Maricaulis maris: one gene and its partner. Each later gene encodes a partner of the first gene's protein in a complex. Links are inferred from orthologs where the notes say so. Each region holds a gene or a part of one and is shown on either strand. Other genes may lie near its edges.

Region 1 (16,404 bases):
GCGACCAGATCGCCTGTTTCCTCGCCGGCAAGGGCGTCGCCTATGATGAATTCATCTGCACGCTCGGCCAAGGCCAGCGCCCCGGTTATCGCTAGGAGGATCTGCCATGTTTTCCTTTTCCAAGGACCGCGAGGCGATCCGCCGCGCCACCCGCATTGTCGCCGCCGTCGCTGACGGAGATTTCGAACAGCGGATCATCGGGGTCTCCACCGACCCCGAGATCGCCGCGATGGAAATTGCCATCAATCGCCTGATAGACCGCACCGACGCCTATCTCCGCGAAAGCCAGACCTGCGTCGAATATGTTCGCAAGAACAAGCATTTCCGCCTCATCCCCGAAACCGGCATGGTCGGCAGTTTCCGCAATGCCGCGCGGGCCGTGAATACGACGCTCCACGCGATCAAGGCTCGCCATGACGGCTTCCTCGACCTGGGCAGCCGGCTCGAGACCCAGTTGTCGGAAGTCATGGGCAATGTCTCCTCGACCATCAACGCGCTGCGCGGCAATGCCGACGCCCTCGACACCACGTCCGGCCAGGCCTCCGAACAATGCACCACGGTCGCCGCAGGCGCCGAGGAGGCTTCGGCCAACATGCAGAGTGTGGCCGCGTCCGCCGAAGAGCTCACCTCCTCGATCGAGGAGATCAATCGCCAGGTCGTGCAATCGGCCGGACTGGCGGACCAGGCGGTCGAGAAGTCCCGCGCCATGAACCAGACCATTACCGGTCTTGATGGCGTGACAGACCGGATCGGCGACATCGTCAAGCTGATCCAGGGGATCGCCGACCAGACCAATCTGCTTGCCCTCAACGCGACCATCGAGGCGGCCCGCGCCGGCGAGGCCGGGCGCGGCTTCGCCATTGTCGCCCAGGAAGTGAAGACGCTGGCCGGCCAGACCGCGGATGCCACCGACCAGATCAGTCACCAGATCAGCGAGCTGCAGGGCACCATGTCCGGCGCCGTCACGGCCAATACCGACATCTCCTCCGCCATCGAGCAGATCAATGCCGCCTGCAATGCCATCGCCACCGCCGTCACACAGCAAAGCGCCGCGACCGCGGAGATTGCCCGCAATGTCTCCGAAGCGGCGCTGGGCACCGGTGATGTCTCGAACGGGATCGGGGTCGTCCAGAACGCGACACAGACGACACGCGACATGGTCGCCAGTGTCATGACCTCGACCGATACCCTGACCACACAGGAAGAGAACCTGAACGCGCTGCGTGGCAATATCGTCGCCTTCCTTGAGGATGTCCGCCGGGTCGGCTGATCCCCGGCGTGCCGCGCCGGTGAAATTTGTTCTTGATTTGTTCTGCCCGTGAGTCATGATGGGGCATGACCGAGCGCCCTGGTGGCTACGCCCTTAATGCCCCTCAGGAGGCCCCTCCGCTCCACCGCCCCGGAGCGAGGGGTCGGGGCGCTCGGTCAAACGTGTCAGGGCGCTATGAAGCCCTGGCTCGGGAGGTCTTTGACGATGGCTGGACCGAGGCCGACGGGACTCCGCCGAGACTGGCGACGATGGTCCTGCGCGATGCCTCCAAATCCATCGTCTCGACCAATTGCTCACCGGACATTTCCTTCGACCAGTCGATCAATCCCTATCGGGGATGCGAGCATGGCTGTGTCTATTGCTACGCCCGGCCCAGCCACGCCTACTGGGGCTATTCGCCGGGTCTCGACTTCGAGAGCGTGATCTTCGCCAAGCGGAACGGCGCGGCCCTCCTCGAGGCGTTCTTCAACAAGACCGGCTACCAGCCCAAGCCGATCATGATCGGTGCCAATACAGACGCCTGGCAGCCACTCGAGCGCGAGCGCCAGCACACCCGCGAGATCCTGAAAGTCTGCGCGCGCTACCGTCACCCGATCAGCGTGATCAGCAAATCCGCCCTGATCCGGCGCGATATCGATATCCTTGGACCGATGGCCGCCGACGGGCTGGTCAAGGCGGCGATTTCGGTCACGACCCTTGACCGCCGGCTTGCCCGCGAGCTCGAGCCGCGCGCTGCCGCACCGCACCGCCGACTGGAGACGATCACCGCTCTGAAACAGGCCGGCATACCGGTCACCGTGATGATGGCGCCAATCATCCCCGCGCTGACCGATCACGAGATCGAGCCCCTGCTCGAGGCCGCAGCCAGGGCAGGAGCCGATCATGCCGCTTACGTCCTTCTGCGCCTGCCGCTGGAAATCCGCGACCTGTTCCGCGAATGGCTCGCCGACAAGCGGCCCGATGCGGCGTCCCACGTCATGTCGCTGGTCCGGCAGATGCGCGGCGGCAAGGATTACGATTCCGACTGGGCCACACGCGGGCGGGGCACCGGCCCCTATGCCAAGCTGATCGCCAGCCGTTTCCGGCAAGCCATCAAACGATCTGGCCTGGATGCCCCCCGCACGGCCCTGACGACCAGCCTTTTTGAACGCCCCCTCGGCTCGGCCGAGCAGCCGGGCCTGTTCTGAGGTTGGGGTGCGACCGCTCTAGGCGCGGCGCTGGCGGAAGGGACGGGCCGAGCCCACGAGGGTCGCGATCTCGGCACGGACAACCTTGGATGCCGCATCAAACTCGTCGATCTGACCGCGCGTCAGCGGGCGGGACAGCAGATAGCCCTGCAGGACAAGATCCGGCTGATAGCCCAGTGCGCCAAGTTCGTCGAACTCCTCGACGCCTTCAACGACGGCCGAGATATTGAGCTCGCGGGCCAGGTCAATCGTCGCGCGAACAATGATCTGGGCTTCCGGATCATTTTGCAGCCCGGTTATGAAAGACCGGTCGATCTTGATCTTGTCGAACGGGAAGGCGCGCAGATAGCTGAGCGATGAATAGCCGGTGCCGAAATCATCGATCGCCAGGCTGACACCAAGATCCTTGAGCCCGCGCAGCACCTTGATGGCCCGGGCCTCGTCATCGATCAGCACGCCTTCGGTGATTTCGATTTCGAGGCGGTGCGGATCGAGGCCCGACTTCGCCAGCGCCCGCTGGACCGAATAGACAAGATTGCCCTGCTTGAACTGGGCCGGACTGACATTGACCGCGACGCGGCGCCCCTCCGGCCAGTTCACCGCTTCGCGGCAGGCGGTTTCCAGCACCCATTCCCCCATTTTGAGGATCAGGCCGGACTCTTCGGCCACCTGCACGAACTCGGCCGGCGAAACCGCACCCCGACGATCATCATGCCAGCGGACCAGGGCCTCGAAGCCAGGAATCGACCCGTCACCCAGCACCACCTGCGGCTGGAAGTTCAGGGTCAGCAGGTCGTCATCGATGGCCAGGGCCAGATCGGCCTCCAGCATCCGGCGTTCCTGCATCATCATGCCCAGCTTGGGATCAAAGTCGCAGACCTGGTTCCGGCCCTGGCCCTTGGCCCGATAGAGCGCGAGATCGGCCTGGTTCATCAAACGGTCCGGGTTCTCGCCATCCATCGGGAACATGGTCACGCCACCCGACGCCGACACCTTGAGATGCAACGGGCCGATACTGAGCGGGGATCCAACATTGTTGACGACACGCTGGGCGATGGTGAGGACATCATTGCGCGTGTCGACATCGGGCAGGATCACTGCGAACTCGTCCCCGCTCAGGCGTGCTGCGATGGCATTGCGCGGCAGCGCATCCTGCAGGCGTTCCGAGACCGCCACCAGCAAGCGGTCACCGGTCGCGTGTCCATGGACGTCGTTGACCTCCTTGAAGCGATCAAGGTCAAAGAACATCAGCGCAACCTGGGCATCCTCGTCCCAGGCCTTTTTCAGCTCGGCCTCGAAGGCCTCGCGAAAGCGCAAGCGATTGGGCAGGCCGGTCAGCGTGTCGTGGTGCGCCAGATGGGTCATGCGGGCTCGCGCCCGCTCCTCGGAGGAGATATCGCGGAAGGCGAAGATGCGGGATTCAGCGCCATCAAACTCCATCGCACGAGCCCGGACCTGAACCGTAATCGAGGCCCCATCGCGACAGCGCAGGCGACAAGTCGCAGGCTCGTTCCTCTGTGCGGTTTGCAAAACCGTGATGGCGTCCTGATCGAGGGCAAGCTTGGTGATCGGGGTCCCGGCAAGGTCCGCGCGATCGAGCTTCAGCATGTCGCAGAAGCGACGATTCATGTCGTACATCTGACCGTCGCGGACAACGGCGATGCCCTCATAGGTCGCCTCGGCCAGCGCCCGAATTCGCGCGGTCTCGACCTCCCGGCGCCGCCCCAGATGCTGGTCCAACGCGGCCGCGGCCAGCCCGACGGCGACCACAAGAAAGACCCCCAGCGCGATCGTGATCGCGAGCAGTTTCGGAGACAAGCCAGTGTCAGGCGCTTCAACGCCGATAGCCGGTTGCAACTCCATTGCCGACATCGACACGAAATGGAGGCAGACGACGCCGCCGACAATCAGCACGGCACCGCCGATGATGCCGCGCCTCGCATGGGTTCCAAGCGCGAGGGATGCCGCAGCGCCGGTGAACAGAATGCCGATAGCGATCGCGGAAACGACCAGACTGCCATCCCAGGCCACGATGGAATTGGCCTGCAGCGCCTCGATCCCGAGGAAATGCATGGCGGTAGCGCCTGCCCCGATCAGCGCACCGCCGGCCGGCGCGGCCAAGGGATGCCCTGCCCGGATCGCGAAGGCCCAGCCGCAGCTCGAAACCACGATGGCGACCAGCAGCGAGACAACCGTTTCAACCATGCCGAAGGACAGGGGAATCGGGCTTTCATAGGCGAGCATGGAAACAAAATGGGTGCCCCAGATGCCGGTTCCGGTCACAAAGCCTGCGAGCAGGATCCAGGTCGACTGGCGCGGCGACTCCGCGGTCTTTGCGCGGCGAACAAGCGTCGTGACAGCAAGCGCAGAAAGCGCACACAGAAGCGCTGCGATCGCAACGATGCGAAGATCGTGTTCACCGGTCAGGCAATTATAAACGCGAAACACCCAATGCCCCAAAGGAACTGCTTTGAGCGTCACCGTCCCACAAAAAGGCAATCATTGCCTTAACGCCAAAAACGGCCCCGAGAGTCACCGTATCGCTGGTGTTGACGAGGCTGGCCGTGGGCCCCTTGCCGGACCTGTTGTCGCGGCTGCGGTCATTCTTGATCCGGCGCGACCCATTGAGGGCCTGGGCGACTCCAAGGCGCTATCCGACCGCCGACGCCGCGAGCTGTTTGCCCTCATCAGGACACGGGCCTGGGTCGGCGTCGGTATTGCCGAACCGGTGGAGATCGACCGGTTGAATATCCTGCACGCCACCATGGCAGCGATGGCTCGGGCGGTGGCGCGCCTGCCCGTCGCGCCGCAGCTTGTCCTGGTCGATGGCAACCGGCTGCCGCCGGGCCTGCCCTGTCCGGCTGACGCGATCATCAAGGGCGATGCCAAGGAGGCGTGCATCGGCGCAGCCTCGATCATTGCCAAGACCATTCGCGATGACCTGATGCGGCTCGCCGACAGCCGGTTTCCGGGCTACGGGCTGGCCGGCCACAAGGGCTATCCGAGCGCCGCGCACCGCGACGCGCTGCAGGCGCTCGGCGCCTGCCCGATCCACCGGCGATCCTACGCACCGGTCCGCGCCGCGCGCGAATCCCGGTTTTCCACAGATGCGAATCAATGTGGATAACGTGATTCAGGGTTAACGGCCCGTTAGCCCTAAAAGCCGAAAAACTTGCTTCTGTAACGGGAGTGGAGTGGCGCGTGATGGCCAAGACAAAGATCGATCAGATCCTTGAAGGTGAATGCGTGGAAGTGATGAAATCACTTCCCGACGAGAGTGTTGACCTGGTTTTCGCCGACCCGCCCTACAATCTCCAGCTCGGTGGCGACCTGCACCGGCCCGACAATTCCAAGGTCTCCGCGGTCGATAATGACTGGGACCAGATCGGCGGGTTCGACGAGTATGACCTGTTCACCTGGAAATGGATGGAAGAGGCCCGCCGCGTGCTCAAGCCGAATGGCGGCATCTGGGTGATTGGCAGCTATCACAACATTTTCCGGGTCGGCGGCATTCTCCAGGACGCCGGCTTCTGGGTGCTCAACGACATCATCTGGCGCAAGTCCAACCCGATGCCGAACTTCAAGGGCACGCGCTTCACCAATGCTCACGAGACCCTGATCTGGGCCGCCAAGACCAAGGACGCCCGTCCGACCTTCAACTATGCCGCCATGAAAGCCCTCAATGACGGCGTGCAAATGCGCTCCGACTGGACGCTGCCGATCTGTACCGGTGGCGAACGCCTGAAGGGCGAAGACGGCAAAAAGGCCCACCCGACGCAGAAACCGGAGGCGTTGCTGCACCGGGTCCTGCTGTCGACCACCAATCCCGGCGACGTCGTGCTCGACCCCTTCTTCGGCACCGGGACGACCGGCGCGGCCGCCAAGCGGCTCGGACGCCACTATATCGGCATCGAACGTGACCCCGCCTATCTCGAGGTCGCCCGCAACCGTCTGGCCGCGATCACGCGCGGCGCCAGCGACACGCTCGACGTCACCCAGTCCAAGCGCGCCCAGCCGCGTATTCCCTTCGGCGCCCTGGTCGAACGCGGCATGCTCAAACCGGGCGACACGCTGTATTGCCCCAAAGGGCGACACACCGCCCGCGTCCGTGCCGACGGCACGCTGATCGCCGGTGACCGGGCCGGCTCGATCCATCAGGTCGGTGCCCAGATTCAGAGCGCTCCGTCCTGTAATGGCTGGACCTATTGGCATATCCGCACCAAGCAGGGCCTCGCTCCGATCGATATCATGCGGGCGGAAATCCGCGCGACACTCGAAAGCTAGGACGGCGACGCGTGGGTACAGACACGGCCAAGGCATCGCACGCTGCGGAGCGTGACACGGGAACGTCGATCGCCTGGACCATGCTGGCCGTCATCCTCCTGACCTCGCTGGTTGTGTCGGGCTCGGGCGTGATCCTCGCCGCGCTGGCCTTCCGGACCGACCTCGAGAACCAGCAACTGGTCCAGCTGGAGGATTATGCCAGCGAGCGCGGGCGGCGGAACGGCGCGCTTTTCGATACCGTCCAGCGGGCCCATGCAACCACCATTGAACGCTTCGAAAACCGGATAGACGCGCTCTCCGACGCCGAGATCGAGGCCCAGTTCAACGCGCTCTTCCCGCTCCGCGAAGACGGGACACGGCGTAGCCGGGACGACCTTTTCGACGGCTATCACGACAGCCTGGGCAATCACCATTTCGGTGTTGGCGCCTATTTCAATCCGGCGGACGGCTGGTCGGCCGCCGATCGCCGACGCCTGGTCTCCGCCTATCAGGTGATCGACAGCGCCGGACAGTCGCTGACCGGTCTGGTCGACAACATCTATTTTTTCACTTTCGACAATGAATTGGTGATCTCGGCTGCTGGTCGTGAGGACAGGCTGGCTTTCTATCGCCAGGACGCGACCGCTGATTTTGATCTCAACGCGGCCGACTTTGTCGAACTGGTCACGCCGGAGCTCAATCCGGCCCGTGACTTCGTCTGCGGTGAGCTGACACAGCTCATCTATGTCCGCGACGGACAGTCCCTGACCACCGGCTGCTTCACGCCCTATGACCAGGCCGGAGCGCCGGTCGGGGCCTTTGGAACGACCATTCAGCTGAACGCCTATTTCGAGGCCGCGATGGCCGATCCGCCGCCGCACGGCGAGAATCTGCTAATCGACCAGTTCGGCAATCTGATCGCTCACCCGGACCTTATCCATGACCGGGTCACCGAGGGCCTGATCGACGCCATCTATGCGCGCTACGACCTGACAAGGATCATCGACACCTTGGCCGCCGAGCCGGAAAGCCGGTCGACGGGCACGCTGATCAGTGAGGATGGCCGCTGGGTCATCGCATTCTCGCGCATGGCGGGGCCAGACTGGCTGAGCATCTCACTGGTTGATCGCAGCATCCTGCTCCGGGAGGTCGCCTCCCGAATGGTGATAATCCTCGTGCTGGGCGTTCTCGGTGTCGTCCTGCAAGCCATCCTCGCCTACACCATCCTGTTCCGGCGGGTCGTCCGCCCGCTGGCTGCGCTGACCCGGCATTTCGGAACGGCGCGACCGAAGCCGGCCCGAGAGAATCCGGCGCTCGATGACGTGCTCAACAATACCAACGAGATCGGGACACTGGCCCGCACGCTGGAGGACCAGCGCCGGAGCAGCGAGCAGACCTTTGATCAGCTGGAGGCCCGGGTCGCGGAGCGAACGCGGGAGCTGGAGGACGCCAATCGCGCCAAGAGCGTCTTCCTCGCCAATATGAGTCACGAAATCCGGACACCGCTCAACGGCATTCTCGGCCTCGCGCAAGCCCTCCGGACCAGCTCGAAGTCGCGGCGGAACCAGGAGCAGGCCCGGATGATCGAGGAGAGCGGCACGACCCTGACGCAGCTGCTCAATGACCTGCTCGACATGTCCAAGATCGAAGCGGGCAAGATGGAGCTGGCGCTCCAGCCCACCGAACCGGTGGCCTTGCTGGAAAACATGCAGACGCTGTTTGAGGGCGCCGCCGCGGCCAAGCAGCTGACCCTGTCTCTGGACCTTGATCCGGCCTTGCCCCCGCAGCTTCTGGTCGACCCCTTGCGGCTTGGACAATGCGTCTCGAACCTGGTCTCCAACGCGATAAAGTTCACGCCCGCGGGATCCGTCCGGGTCCGGGCCAGCTGGAAACCGCAGGCCACGCGCGCCGGCGTGCTGGAAATCGCCGTGGCCGACACCGGCATCGGGATTGCCGAGGACAAACTCCAGACCCTGTTCGCCCCGTTCAGCCAGGCCGACGCCCTGACCTCGAGCCGGTTTGGCGGCACAGGTCTCGGCCTCTCGATTGCCCGCGATCTCGCCCGCCTGATGGGTGGGGACATCACGGCAAGCTCCGAACCCGGCAAAGGGTCGGAATTTATTCTGACGCTTGCCGCACAAGCGACAGCCGAGGCCCAGGTCCGTTTGCCCGACCGGTCACCGGACGAGCTGGCCAAGGACCCGGTCTACGCCAGCCTGCGCGACCGGCGCATCCTCCTGGTCGAAGACAACTTCATCAATCGCGAAGTGGCGCGGGCCTTCCTGAAGCCCCTCAACGTAACGATTGTCGAAGCCGAAAATGGTCAGGCTGCTCTCGACACCCTCTCCCAACAGGCTTTCGACATGGTCCTGATGGATGTGCGCATGCCGGTCATGGACGGGCTGGAAGCCACCCGTCGGCTGCGCGAGAGTGGCGCGGACTGGTCTGAAATCCCGGTCGCGGCACTGACCGCGAATGCGTCCGAGCAGGAGGCAGACGCCTGCTTCGATGCCGGCATGGATTCCTTTGCCTCCAAACCGCTCAAGCCGGCGATCCTGTTTGACGCCATGCGGCGGGCCTGCGAGCGGCGGCCCTATCAGCCGGTCTGAGGCCGCCGCGCCGCGAGTACCTTGCGCATGACGCTGGGCAGGGCCTCGGCATCGAGCGCGGCCTCGTCGGCCCAATAGCCGCTCTCCGGCTCCCACCCGGCACCGGCTTCGCTCTCGCGAACCTCCAGCCGCAATTCAAAATGGGTGAAGACGTGACGGATTTCACCACGGCCGGTCCACGCACCCGCAAAGGGCGGTACCGCGTCCACGGCGTCCGCCTCGACCCAGGGCGTTGACGGCACCTCGGTCATCCCGCCAAGCAGTCCGCTATCGGCGCGCTGGCGCAGCCAGACCCGACCGTCCCGGCGGACCAGCCAGGCGGTTCCGCGCCGAACCGGCTTGGTTTTCTTCGGTGCCTTGACCGGAAAGCGAAGCATGTCCCCGGCCTTCGCCGCCGCGCAGGCAAAGCGCCAGCAACAGGCTTCGCACGCCGGCGCGCGCGGCGTGCAGACCGTGGCCCCCAGATCCATGATGGCCTGGGCATAATCACCCGACCGGGACGGGTCAGCGATGGCGCCGGCAAGCTTGCGGATCTCCGGCTTGGCTTTCGGCATGGCGGTCTCGACGCGGTAAAGCCGGGTGATCACGCGCTCGACATTGCCGTCGACCACGCTGGCCGGCTTGTCGAAGGCGGCGGCGAGGATGGCGTTGGCCGTGTATTCGCCGATGCCCGGCAAAGCCCGCAAGCCGTCCAGCGTCTCGGGAAACCGGCCGCCATGCACGGTCGCGACCTCGATCGCGCAGGCATGGAGATTACGGGCACGGGCATAATAACCCAGCCCGGCCCACTCGCGCAGCACGTCCTCGCGCGGCGCGGCAGCGAGGTCTCCGACCTGAGGCCACAGCGCCAGGAAGCGGTGCCAGTAGGGCGTCGCATGCGGCACGGTGGTCTGCTGCAGCATGATTTCCGACAGCCAGATCGCATAGGGATCGGCGACCGCCCCGGCCTCACGCGCCTCCGGACGGATCCGCCACGGCAGGCTGCGGCCTTCGCGATCATACCAGGCCAGCAATTCGCGGCGCAGACGGGCGATACGGGATGTCATGGTATTGTGGCAGACCGGTTGCAGAGGACAGGATTCAAAGCGAAACTCAGAGGATGATCCGCAAACCGCCTCCGTCAATGCTGGAACAGGCTGCCAGCGACTTCATCCGCAGTCGCCGGGGTCGCCCGGCGGCCAGGCCGCAACCCTCCGCAGCGCGAGCGGTGGAACGGGTGCTGCGGCCACTGGCCCGGCGCTTCGGCGTCGGAGTCGAGCAATTGCGGGAGCACTGGACCGAGATCGTCGGTGAACGCCTTGCCAAGTGGAGCGAGCCGGAGACAATCCAGCGTGCCGGCGGGATCAATACGCTGGTCGTCCGCGCCCAGGGCGCGGCCGGCGCGATCCTGCAAGCCGAGTCCGGCCGCATCCTGGAACGGGTCCGGACCTTTGCCGGTGATCGGGCGCCGACCCGCCTGCGCATCCTGCAGGGACAGGCCCGCAAAGCGGCCCCGAAATCCGAAACAGCCGATCAAGCGCTTGTGAACCCGATGAATTCCGCGTCACAAGTGAGCGAAGGGGTAGAGCAAACCCCCGAGGCCCGTCTACAATCAGCTCTCAACCGTTTTGAACAATCGGTCAAAGCCCGCCAGGGATCGTGACTGTCTGCCAGGGGAACCCCATATGAGCCTGACCCGACGCCTTTTCTCCACCGCGGCGCTGACCGCTGTCTTGGCCGTGTCCGCCTGTGGCGGCAGCGATGCGCCCGGTGGCGGCCAGTCGACCTATGAGCGCTCCGGCGATCGCGGCCTGGGTAGCGCCAACGCCCCGGTCACGATGATCGAATACGCCTCGGTCGCCTGCGGCCATTGCGCGACCTTCCACAATGAAGTCTTTCCGATGCTGGAGAGCGAGTACATCGAGACCGGCAAGGTCCGCTTTGTCCTGCGCGAGATGATCACCGGTTCGGCGCAATTCGCGATCGCCGGCTTCTCGCTCGCCCATTGCGTGCCGGAAGAGCGCTATTACGACATGGTCAGCCTGTTGTTCCAACAGCAGAACGCGATCTTCCAGGCCGCACAGACGCAAGGCAGCGCCCGCAGCCAGTATCTCGCCATTGCCCGCTCGATGGGCATGAGCGAAGCCGACTTCACCCAGTGCCTGTCCGACGAGAGCATCACCCAGGACATCCTGGACTCGAATGATCGCGCCGGCGAGGAAGGCATCACTGGCACGCCGCGCTTCATCTTCAATGGCGAGCTGCTCGATTCGCGCCGGGCACCGGGCGAGTCCGCCTACACCTATTTCCTCGGCACCCGCCAGCTGCTCATCAATGGTGAGCCGGTTCCGGCTCGCTCGGACGCCGACACCTTCCGCCTGATCCTTGACCACCTGGTCGCCGAAGCGTCCGGCACACCGGCCGCCCCGGCCATCGATGGTGCCGATGCCGGCGCAACCGAAGCCACCGAAGAGTAGACCTGTCCATGTCCATTCTGCGTACCCTGTCATCCCTGTCCCTGCTGGCAGCCGCTTTTGCGCTGCCGGCGATGGCTGAAGCCCAGCTGGCCGAGGGCGCTGCCGATCTGCGCCCGACCGACCGGGTGACAGGCAATGCCGACGCCGACCTTCTGGTCATTGAATACGCCTCCTTCGCCTGCCCCCATTGCGCCAGCTTCCAGGCGGACGTCTGGCCGATGATCCGGTCGGAATTCGTGGACACCGGGCTGATCCGCTACTCCATCCGTCCGATGCTGACGTCGCCGCCGCAGATTGCCGGGGCCGGGGTCATCCTCAGCGAGTGTGTGCCGGATGCGCGCTATTTCGACGCCGTCGATCTGCTGTTTGCCGAACAGGCGACCATTTTCCAGACCGCGCGCGATGGCGGCGATGTCCTCGCCGTCTATAACCGCATCGCCGAGGCGACGGGCGGCTCGGCCGAAAGCCTGCTGGCCTGCTTCCAGGACCCGGCCGCCAATGAACAGGTCAATGCCCTGGCGATTGCGGCCTCGGAAGACGGCATCAGCTCGACCCCGAGCTTCATCATCGCCGGCGACCTCCTGTCGATCGGTCATCCCGGTGATGGCGAGGCCGGTCACGACCACGCGGCAGCCGGTCCGACCGTCTTCATGCATGGTGGCGAGGCGCTCCTGATTGACGGTGAAACCGTGCCCGGACGTTTGGACGAAGACTCTTTCCGCCGAATCATTCTTCACTTCCTCGACGAGTCCGGTTCGGCCAACTAGGCAAGGCTTCACGCCAGCGCCGCAATTGGATGCCAGACTGCATTTCGACGCCGGCCCGGAAATGACCCCGGGCGGGCCATGTGCGCCGCGAGGGAGACCGGGTGAAGTTCACACAGCTGAGGCTGGCCGGATTCAAATCATTCGTCGATCCGACGGAATTACGGATTGATCCGGGCCTTACAGGCGTGATCGGACCCAACGGTTGCGGCAAGTCGAATCTGCTTGAAGCCCTGCGCTGGGTGATGGGCGCGACCTCTGCCAAATCGCTGCGTGGCGACGGCATGGAAGACGTGATCTTCGCCGGGACCGACGTCCGCCCCGCGCGAAATTTTGCCGAGGTCGTCCTCACCGTCGACAATGCCGACAAGCTGGCCCCGGCCCGTTTCAACGATGCCGATGTGCTGGATGTCACGCGCCGGATCACCCGTGGCGCCGGCTCGGCCTACAAGATCAATGGTGAGGAAGTCCGTGCCAAGGACGTCCAGCTTCTCTTCATGGATGCAGGAACCGGCGCCAACTCGCCCGCCCTCGTCCGCCAGGGCCAGATCTCCGAACTGATCGCCTCCAAGCCGCAGAACCGTCGCCGCGTACTCGAGGAAGCCGCCGGCGTCTCCGGCCTGCGCGCGCGCCGTCACGAAGCCGAACTGCGGCTGAAGGGGACCGAGAGCAATCTCGACCGATTGCAGGAAGTGATCGACGAGATCACTGCCCGTCACGGCTCGCTGCAGCGCCAGGCGCGCCAGGCCTCGCGCTATCGCAAGCTGTCAGCCTCCATCCGCGCCCTGGAAGCCGCCGTCTGGCTCAATCGCTGGCGCGAGGCCGCCAGCGCGGTGGAGACTGCCGAGGCTGCGCTCACCGAGAAGCGCACGGCGACCGAGGATGCGAGCCTGGCCGCGGCCGAGGCGCGCACCAAGGCCGAGATCCTCGCCGCATCCCGCGAACCGGCCCGCCAGGCCGAGGCCGAAGCGGCCGCGGCGCTGCGCCTGCTCGAGCGCGAACGCGATCGCCTGCAGCGCGATGCCGAGGACGTTCAGCGCAGTATTCACGGCCTGGAGCGCCGTCTCGACGATCTCGCCAATGCCGCTCGCCGCGAGACCGATATCGCCGAAGACGCCCGCACCAGTCGCGCCGATGCCGAAGCTCAGATCGCCCGGCTCGACGAGGAGACCGGTCGCGAACAGTCCGCGCTGGATGCTGCCGAGGCCCGCTGCCAGGAGGCGGAAACTGCGCGCCAGTCCGCCGAAGAGGAGCTTGATGCGCGGGCCGGCGAGGCTGCCGACAAGCGCGCCGCCATCGATACCGCCCGTCGCGATCTCGCCCGGCATGAAGCGCGCCTTGCCCAGATTGATCGCGAGATGGAAGGCGCCCGGGCCGAGCTCGACCGGGTCAGCGCCTCGACCGCACTTGCCGATCTGGCCACCGCCGAGACCGAGGCCAGCGAGGCCGACACCGCCCTCATTGCTGCCCGCGCCACACTGGAAACGGCTGAAACTGCACGCCAGTCAGCAGCCCAGATCCTCGAAACCGCCGCCGATGCCTGGCGTAATGCGTCGGCAGAGCGCGACACCCTGACCCGCGAAGCCCAGGCGCTGGAGCGCCTGCTCGCGGGATCCCAGGCCGAGACCCTGTCACCCGCCATCGAGGCGGTCCGCGCGCGCCCCGGCTATGAGCACGCGCTTGCGGCCGCGCTTGGCGACGATCTTGAGGCGTCGCTGGATGCCGGCGCGGCGCGCCATTGGGCGCTCACCACCTGTCATGCTGACACCCTGCCCGGCGGCTGTGTGCCGCTGTCCGATCACGTCCAGGCGCCGCCGGCGCTGAAAGCCCGGCTCGACGCGGTCGGTGTGATCAAGGCCGACAAGGCGGTGGACGCGGCCGCCAAGCTCAAGCCCGGCCAGCGTCTGGTCACCCGCGAGGGCGATCTGTGGCGCTGGGACGGGCTCGTTGCCCGCGCCGATGCGCCCTCGGCCGCCGTCGCCCGGCTGGAACAGAAAAACCGCCTCGACGCGATCCGGGCCGAACTGGACGAGACCCTCGCCGGTCATGACGTCGCCCGCGATGCCGAGGCGGCGGCGCGAGAATCGGCCCGCCAGACCCGTGAGGCCGAAGCCGAGGCGCGCGCGGTCATCGGCCCGGCCGAACGCCGGGCGCGCGAAACCATGGCCCGGATATCCGATCTGCGCGAGAGCGCGGCGAAGGATGCCGCCCGGGCGACCGCCCTGCAGGAGCGCCTCGATCGTCTGGCCGCCGAGCAGAGCGATAACCGAACCGCCATTGACCAGGCGCGGGCGCTTCTGGTGGAAGCCGAAACCGCCGAGGGCGACACCGACGCGCTGGACATGGCCCGCGACGCGGCGGACGCAGCTCGCAGCGCCGCAGCAGATGCCCGGGCAGCCCTGGAAAGCCTCAAGCGCGAGCGCGAGCAGCGCCGTCAGCGCCGCATGGGCTTCAAGCGCGACCATGACGCCTGGGCCGAGCGCTGCAAGTCGGCAGAGGCCCGGCTGGAAGAGATCGCCACCCAGCGCAGCGAGGCCGAGACCCGACTGGATGCGGCCCGCGCCCGGCCGGAAGTCATCGAGGACCAGCTGTTCGAGCTTGCCAGCAAGCTGCGGAAAGCCGAGGCAACCGCCGAGGAAGCCCGGCAGGCGGCTTCCAGCAATGAAGGCCAGGTCAAGGAAGCCGATAGCGCGGCCCGCCAGGCCGAGGCTGCGGCCTCGGCGGCTCGCGAGGGCCGGGCGGCTGCCGAGGCGACCCTCAATGCCGCCCGCGAACGGCTGCTTGAAACCACTGAGCGCCTGCAGGATGCAACGGGTGAGGCACCGGGCACGCTGAGCTCGCGCTTTGACGAGGACGAGATGTCCGAGCTGACACCGGCCGAGCTGGAGCGCCGCCTCGACGAGGCCCGGCAATCACGCGAACGCTTGGGCGCCGTCAATCTGCGCGCCGATGACGAGGCCGAGGAATTGTCCGCCAAGATGGAGGAGATGACCCGCGAGCGCGACGAGCTGCTCGAGGCCATCGCCCGCTTGCGCAAGGCTGTCGACGAACTCTCCCGCGAGGGCCGGACGCGGCTTCTGGAAGCCTTCGACATCGTCAACAACCACTTCCAGACCCTGTTCGAGACGCTGTTCGAGGGCGGCCATGCCGAGCTGCGCCTGACCGAGCATGACGACCCGCTGGAAGCCGGGCTGGAAATCTTCGCCTGCCCGCCGGGCAAGAAGCTCGACAACATGGCCCTGATGTCCGGCGGCGAGCAGGCCCTGACAGCCTCGGCCCTGATCTTCGCCGTCTTCCTGTCCAATCCGGCGCCGGTCTGCGTGCTGGACGAGGTCGATGCGCCGCTCGATGACGCCAATGTCGATCGCTATTGCCGCATGCTCAAGGAAATGCGCCGCCTGACCGAGACCCGTTTCCTGGTCATCACCCACAACGCCCTGACCATGTCGCGCATGGACCGTCTCTATGGTGTGACCATGGCCGAACGCGGCGTTTCCCAGCTGGTCTCGGTCGACCTTGTGGGCGCCGAACAGCTGATTGCCGCGGAATAGCCCATACCAACTTATTTTTCAGGGACTTACCACAGGCGCACCCTTGCTTGACTTGGCGGGGGGCCGTGGATAGTGTGCGCGCGCCTGTGGGGGGCTCTTCTTCCATAGGCAGACCGGTCCAAAATGTCAGGCGAAGACGAAAGCCCACGCAAGAAATCCCGTGCCGATCTGGACGAGCTGCAGCTGCGCATTGATGCGAAGCGCGCGAGACACCAGGAACCTTCGGCTGACACGACCTCGGGCTCTGCCTGGTCGTTGGGAATGCGCTACGGCTCGGAATTTTTCGGCGGCGTCTTGGTTGGCG
Region 2 (3,933 bases), 1.6 Mb from region 1 along the record:
AAGACCAGCATCAGCGTGGTGATCAGATTCATGTAGTCGGACACGTTGAGCAACAGCTCGATCCGCGTGCCGACCAGCTCGGCCGATTGTTCCTGGCCGAGGGAGAAGCGCATCACCATCGGCAGGACGAAGAAGTAGACGAAGCTCACGCCGAGGCCGAACAGCACCGGCGACATCGCCAGGAAGGGTGCGAAAGCGCCGCGCTCATTCTTGTAAAGGCCCGGCGCAACAAAACCGTAGATCTGCCAGGCAATGACCGGGAAGGTGATGATGATCGCACCGACCAGGGCCAGTTTCAGCCTGACGAAGAAGAATTCCAGCGGCGCAAAGAAGTTCGCCGTCAGGTCAAGTTCCTCGATCGGCACGCCGCGCACGACCGAGGCCGCATCGCGGTAGGGCAGCAAAAGCCACTGATAGAGGGTCTCGGAAAAGAAGAAGCAGACCATGAAGCCCACGAGCAGGAAGCCCATGATCACCACGAGGCGCGACCGCAGCTCGATCAGGTGATCGATCAACGGCGCACGGCTCGCCTCGACTTCGTCGTTGTCATGCTCGATCTCGGCCATGCCGATCAGCGCCCCTTGATCTCGTCGACCGGCTTGGTCGGCGCCGCCGGCTCGCGGGTCACCGGTTCTGAGGCCGCATCCGATGCCGCGTCGGGCGCATCCGACGGCGTGCCTTCGGCCAGCTTGGCCGCCTTGGCCTGCTCGGCTGCCGCGCGGTCCTTGTCGACCTGCTTCAGCTTGAGCTGGCGAATATCATCGTCCTGGAGGTCGCGCGCGGCCTTGTCGAACTCGCCGCGGAGATTATTGACCGGATTGGCTTCCTTGAGCGCCTCGATCTCGCGACGCAGCTCGGACAGCTCGGTCTCGCGACCGATCTCCTCGAAGCTGTTCTGGAAATCCTTCGCCATGGCACGGGCCTGGGCCATCATCTGACCGACCTTGCGCATCATGACAGGCAATTGCTGCGGGCCGACCACGACAAGAGCGAGGACGAGCACGACCAGCAATTCCGGCATGCCGATGCCGGGGCTCATCGCCTAGCTCCCGGTCTTTTCGTCTTCGCGGGTCTCGGTGTTCAGCGAGCCGGCCGGCTGGTCTGATGCCGCAGTCTCGCCCTCACCGTCATCATCCTTGAGCCCCTTGCGGAAGCTGGTGATGCCCTTGGCGAAGTCGCCCATGACCGACGCGATTTTCCCGCGGCCGCCAAACAGCAGCACTGCGAGAAGCACAACGAGAAGAATTTGCCACATGCCGGGAGCCATTTGCCCCTCCGTCTGAACCAAGCCAATTGGGTCTACTGCACTTGCCCCGCCCCGTCCAACCTGTCGATCAGGCCGCGAGACAATTCATCGCAGCCCCGGGTGACGGGAACCGCTGTCAGGCCGCGCCGTCCGGTTCGTCATCGCCATCCATGAAATCGACATGGAAGGCGTGCGCCTCATCATCGCTGAGCGGGTCTTCCAGCAGGTCGGGTTCGACACTGCGGGTCGGGTCCGGGACCGAGAAATCCGGCGGCAGGCGCGCGTCGAGCAGACCGGCGGCCTTGAGGTCGGACATGCCCGGCAGATCGCCGATCGACTGGAGGGAAAAATATTCGAGAAAGGCCTGGGTGGTGCCGTAGGTCACCGGGCGACCCGGCGTGCGGCGACGGCCGCGCGGGCGGACCCAGCGCAGTTCGAACAACAGATCCAGCGTTCCGCGCGACACCGCGACGCCGCGAATCTCTTCGATCTCGGCCCGCGTGACCGGCTGGTGGTAGGCGATGATGGACAGGGTCTCGAGCGCAGCCTGGGACAGTTTGCGCGGCTCCTGTTTGACCTCGACCAGCACGTCGGCGAGGTCCGGGGCCGTCTCGAAACGCCAGCGCCCGCCGACTTCGGTCAGGCGAACCCCGCGCTCGGCATACTCCTCACGCAGCCTTTCCAGGAGCGCCTGGATATTGGCTTCCAGCGGCAAGCGTCCGATCAAGGTTTCCTCGTCCAGCGGTTCGGCTGCCGCGAACAGCAAGGCTTCCAGGACACGCAGATTGCGGCGTTCCGTATTGATCGCGAGATGAACGCCCAGCGCCTCGGAGGCCTCGACATCGGCGCTCAGGCTCGGCCCCTGATGGGCAGCGCGCTCGCGCAGCGCCGAGATGGCACTGGAGATCGCGTCGGTCGGCTCTTCCGTCGTCGTATCATCCGTCATCGTGTGCGCCCTCTTCCCCCGACAGCGCCTTCACATAGAGCGGCGCATAAGCTTCTTGCTGTCGCAATCGTGCATGGCCCTCCTTGGTGATTTCAAGCGCTGCCAGCATGGAGCTGGCCCGCACCGACCGCATCGGAGGTGGATTGGCGCCCAGCTCCCCGGCTCCGGGCAGAAGGCTATCCAGTTGTCGCCATTCACTGATTTGCGGCATCAGCGATTCAAGCCGATCCCTTGCAGTTTCCAGACCATAAACGCGCGGCGTCGGCGGTCGATAGACCGAACGCGCCTGCTTCACGCGGCGGCTGGCATAGGCCGAAAGCAGGTCATGCATGTCGGCCTCATAGACCATGGAGCGGGTCGCCCTCACCCCCTCCGGCATGCCGCGCGCCATGACATCGCTGCCCAGCAAGGGGCGAGCGAACAAGGCTTCACCGGCCGCCCGCATCGCCTCCAGACGACGCAGCCGGAAGGCCAGCGCTGCGGCCAGAACCTCGGCCGGCTGGTCCTCCTCCTCCTTGGGCGGCTTGGGCAGCAGGAGTTTCGACTTGAGATAGGCCAGCCAGGCCGCCATCACTAGATAATCCGCGGCCAGATCGAGACGCTTCTGCCGGGCCGCCTCCATGAAGCGCAGATACTGGTCGGCGAGATCGAGTATGGAGATCCTGGCGAGATCGATCTTGCGCTTGCGGGCCAGCGCGAGGAGGAGGTGAAGCGGTCCCTCGAATCCATCGAGATCAACGACGAGCGCATCGGTCTCGGCATTCTCGGCGGCTTCAAACCGGACGTCTTCCTCGAATTCCTCGCTCACGACGCTCCCGTTTCAGATGAAGTCTTCCCGCACCAGACCGGCCCCGATCAGGCGGGAAGCCTGTCGAGCCAGTCATTCAGACGTGATTCGGCGTCTTCGGGATCAAAATCCTCGATCGTCTCACGAACGCGCTCGGCTGCCTCCGACCGTTCCAGCGCCTTGCCGGCGAGACCCGTTGCACCTTCGGCCACGCCGATCATCTCGGTCATCTGGCCGTTGCAATGCAAAAGCATGTCGCAGCCGGCCTTGAGGGACAACTCGCCGCGCTCCCGGAAGCTCCCGCTGAGCGCCTTCATCGACAGGTCGTCGGTCATCAGCAGACCGTCAAACCCGATCTCGCCCCGGATCACCTTGCCCACCACATCGGCGGACTGGGTCGCCGGCTGATCGCGATCAATATCGGCGTAGACGATATGCGCTGTCATCGCCATCACGGCATCGTTGAGGCCCTTGAAGGGCGCAAAATCGGTTTCCGAGAGCAGGCCGTGCTCTTCCGGCACGACCGGCAGCTCCAGATGACTGTCAGCCCTGGCCCGACCATGACCGGGGATGTGCTTGATGATCGGCGCGACACCGCCCGCCATCAGGCCTTCCATCGCCGCCCGGCCGAGATGGATGATCGGCTCCGGCGTCGTCCCGAAAGCCCGGTCACCGATGATGTCGTCCGCCCCTTCGATCCGCAGATCGGCAACCGGGGCGCAGTCGACATCGACGCCAATGGTCCGCAATTCATGCGCCAGCAGGCGGTGATTGACCCGGGTCGCCTCAATGGCCAGTTCCTCGTCGACGAACCAGAGGTCTGCGAAGCGCTGGGCGGCCGGCGCGGCACGCCAGGTCGGCGGACGCAGGCGGGCGACGCGGCCACCTTCCTGATCAATCAGGATCGGCGCGTCACGGCCAACACAGTCGCGCAATTCGAGCGTCAGGCGCGAG

The links.
Region 2: the proteins of smc (region 1) and AAA969_RS03470 are in contact, whole or in part, in a crystal structure (PDB 3ZGX), measured with the Bacillus subtilis proteins. The link is inferred for Maricaulis maris from one-to-one orthologs.

Annotation. Positions count from the first base shown.
Region 1 is NZ_AP027270.1:2,316,465-2,332,868, forward strand. Bases 12,329-16,300 are described here. They hold smc (chromosome segregation protein SMC), read left to right. Parts: upstream 12,329-12,653; coding sequence 12,654-16,100; downstream 16,101-16,300. Other genes in these bases: AAA969_RS11035 (thioredoxin domain-containing protein), read left to right, coding at 12,329-12,552; AAA969_RS11045 (AtpZ/AtpI family protein), read left to right, coding at 16,224-16,300. Also shown: AAA969_RS10985 (PAS domain-containing protein), read left to right, coding at 1-95; AAA969_RS10990 (methyl-accepting chemotaxis protein), read left to right, coding at 107-1,270; AAA969_RS10995 (PA0069 family radical SAM protein), read left to right, coding at 1,336-2,457; AAA969_RS11000 (bifunctional diguanylate cyclase/phosphodiesterase), read right to left, coding at 2,476-4,905; rnhB (ribonuclease HII), read left to right, coding at 4,928-5,584; AAA969_RS11010 (site-specific DNA-methyltransferase), read left to right, coding at 5,662-6,741; AAA969_RS11015 (ATP-binding protein), read left to right, coding at 6,753-9,329; mutY (A/G-specific adenine glycosylase), read right to left, coding at 9,317-10,375; AAA969_RS11025 (DUF721 domain-containing protein), read left to right, coding at 10,429-10,971; AAA969_RS11030 (thioredoxin domain-containing protein), read left to right, coding at 10,994-11,785; more of AAA969_RS11035, read left to right, coding at 11,794-12,328; more of AAA969_RS11045, read left to right, coding at 16,301-16,404. UniProt on the Bacillus subtilis protein: Required for chromosome condensation and partitioning.
Region 2 is NZ_AP027270.1:771,589-775,521, reverse strand. Bases 1,092-3,933 are described here. They hold AAA969_RS03470 (segregation and condensation protein A), read right to left. Parts: upstream 3,001-3,933; coding sequence 2,182-3,000; downstream 1,092-2,181. Other genes in these bases: nagZ (beta-N-acetylhexosaminidase), read right to left, coding at 3,048-3,933; scpB (SMC-Scp complex subunit ScpB), read right to left, coding at 1,383-2,192; AAA969_RS03480 (twin-arginine translocase TatA/TatE family subunit), read right to left, coding at 1,092-1,267. In the rest of the region: twin-arginine translocase subunit TatC, read right to left, coding at 1-566; Sec-independent protein translocase protein TatB, read right to left, coding at 572-1,039; more of AAA969_RS03480, read right to left, coding at 1,043-1,091. UniProt on the Bacillus subtilis protein: Participates in chromosomal partition during cell division. May act via the formation of a condensin-like complex containing Smc and ScpB that pull DNA away from mid-cell into both cell halves.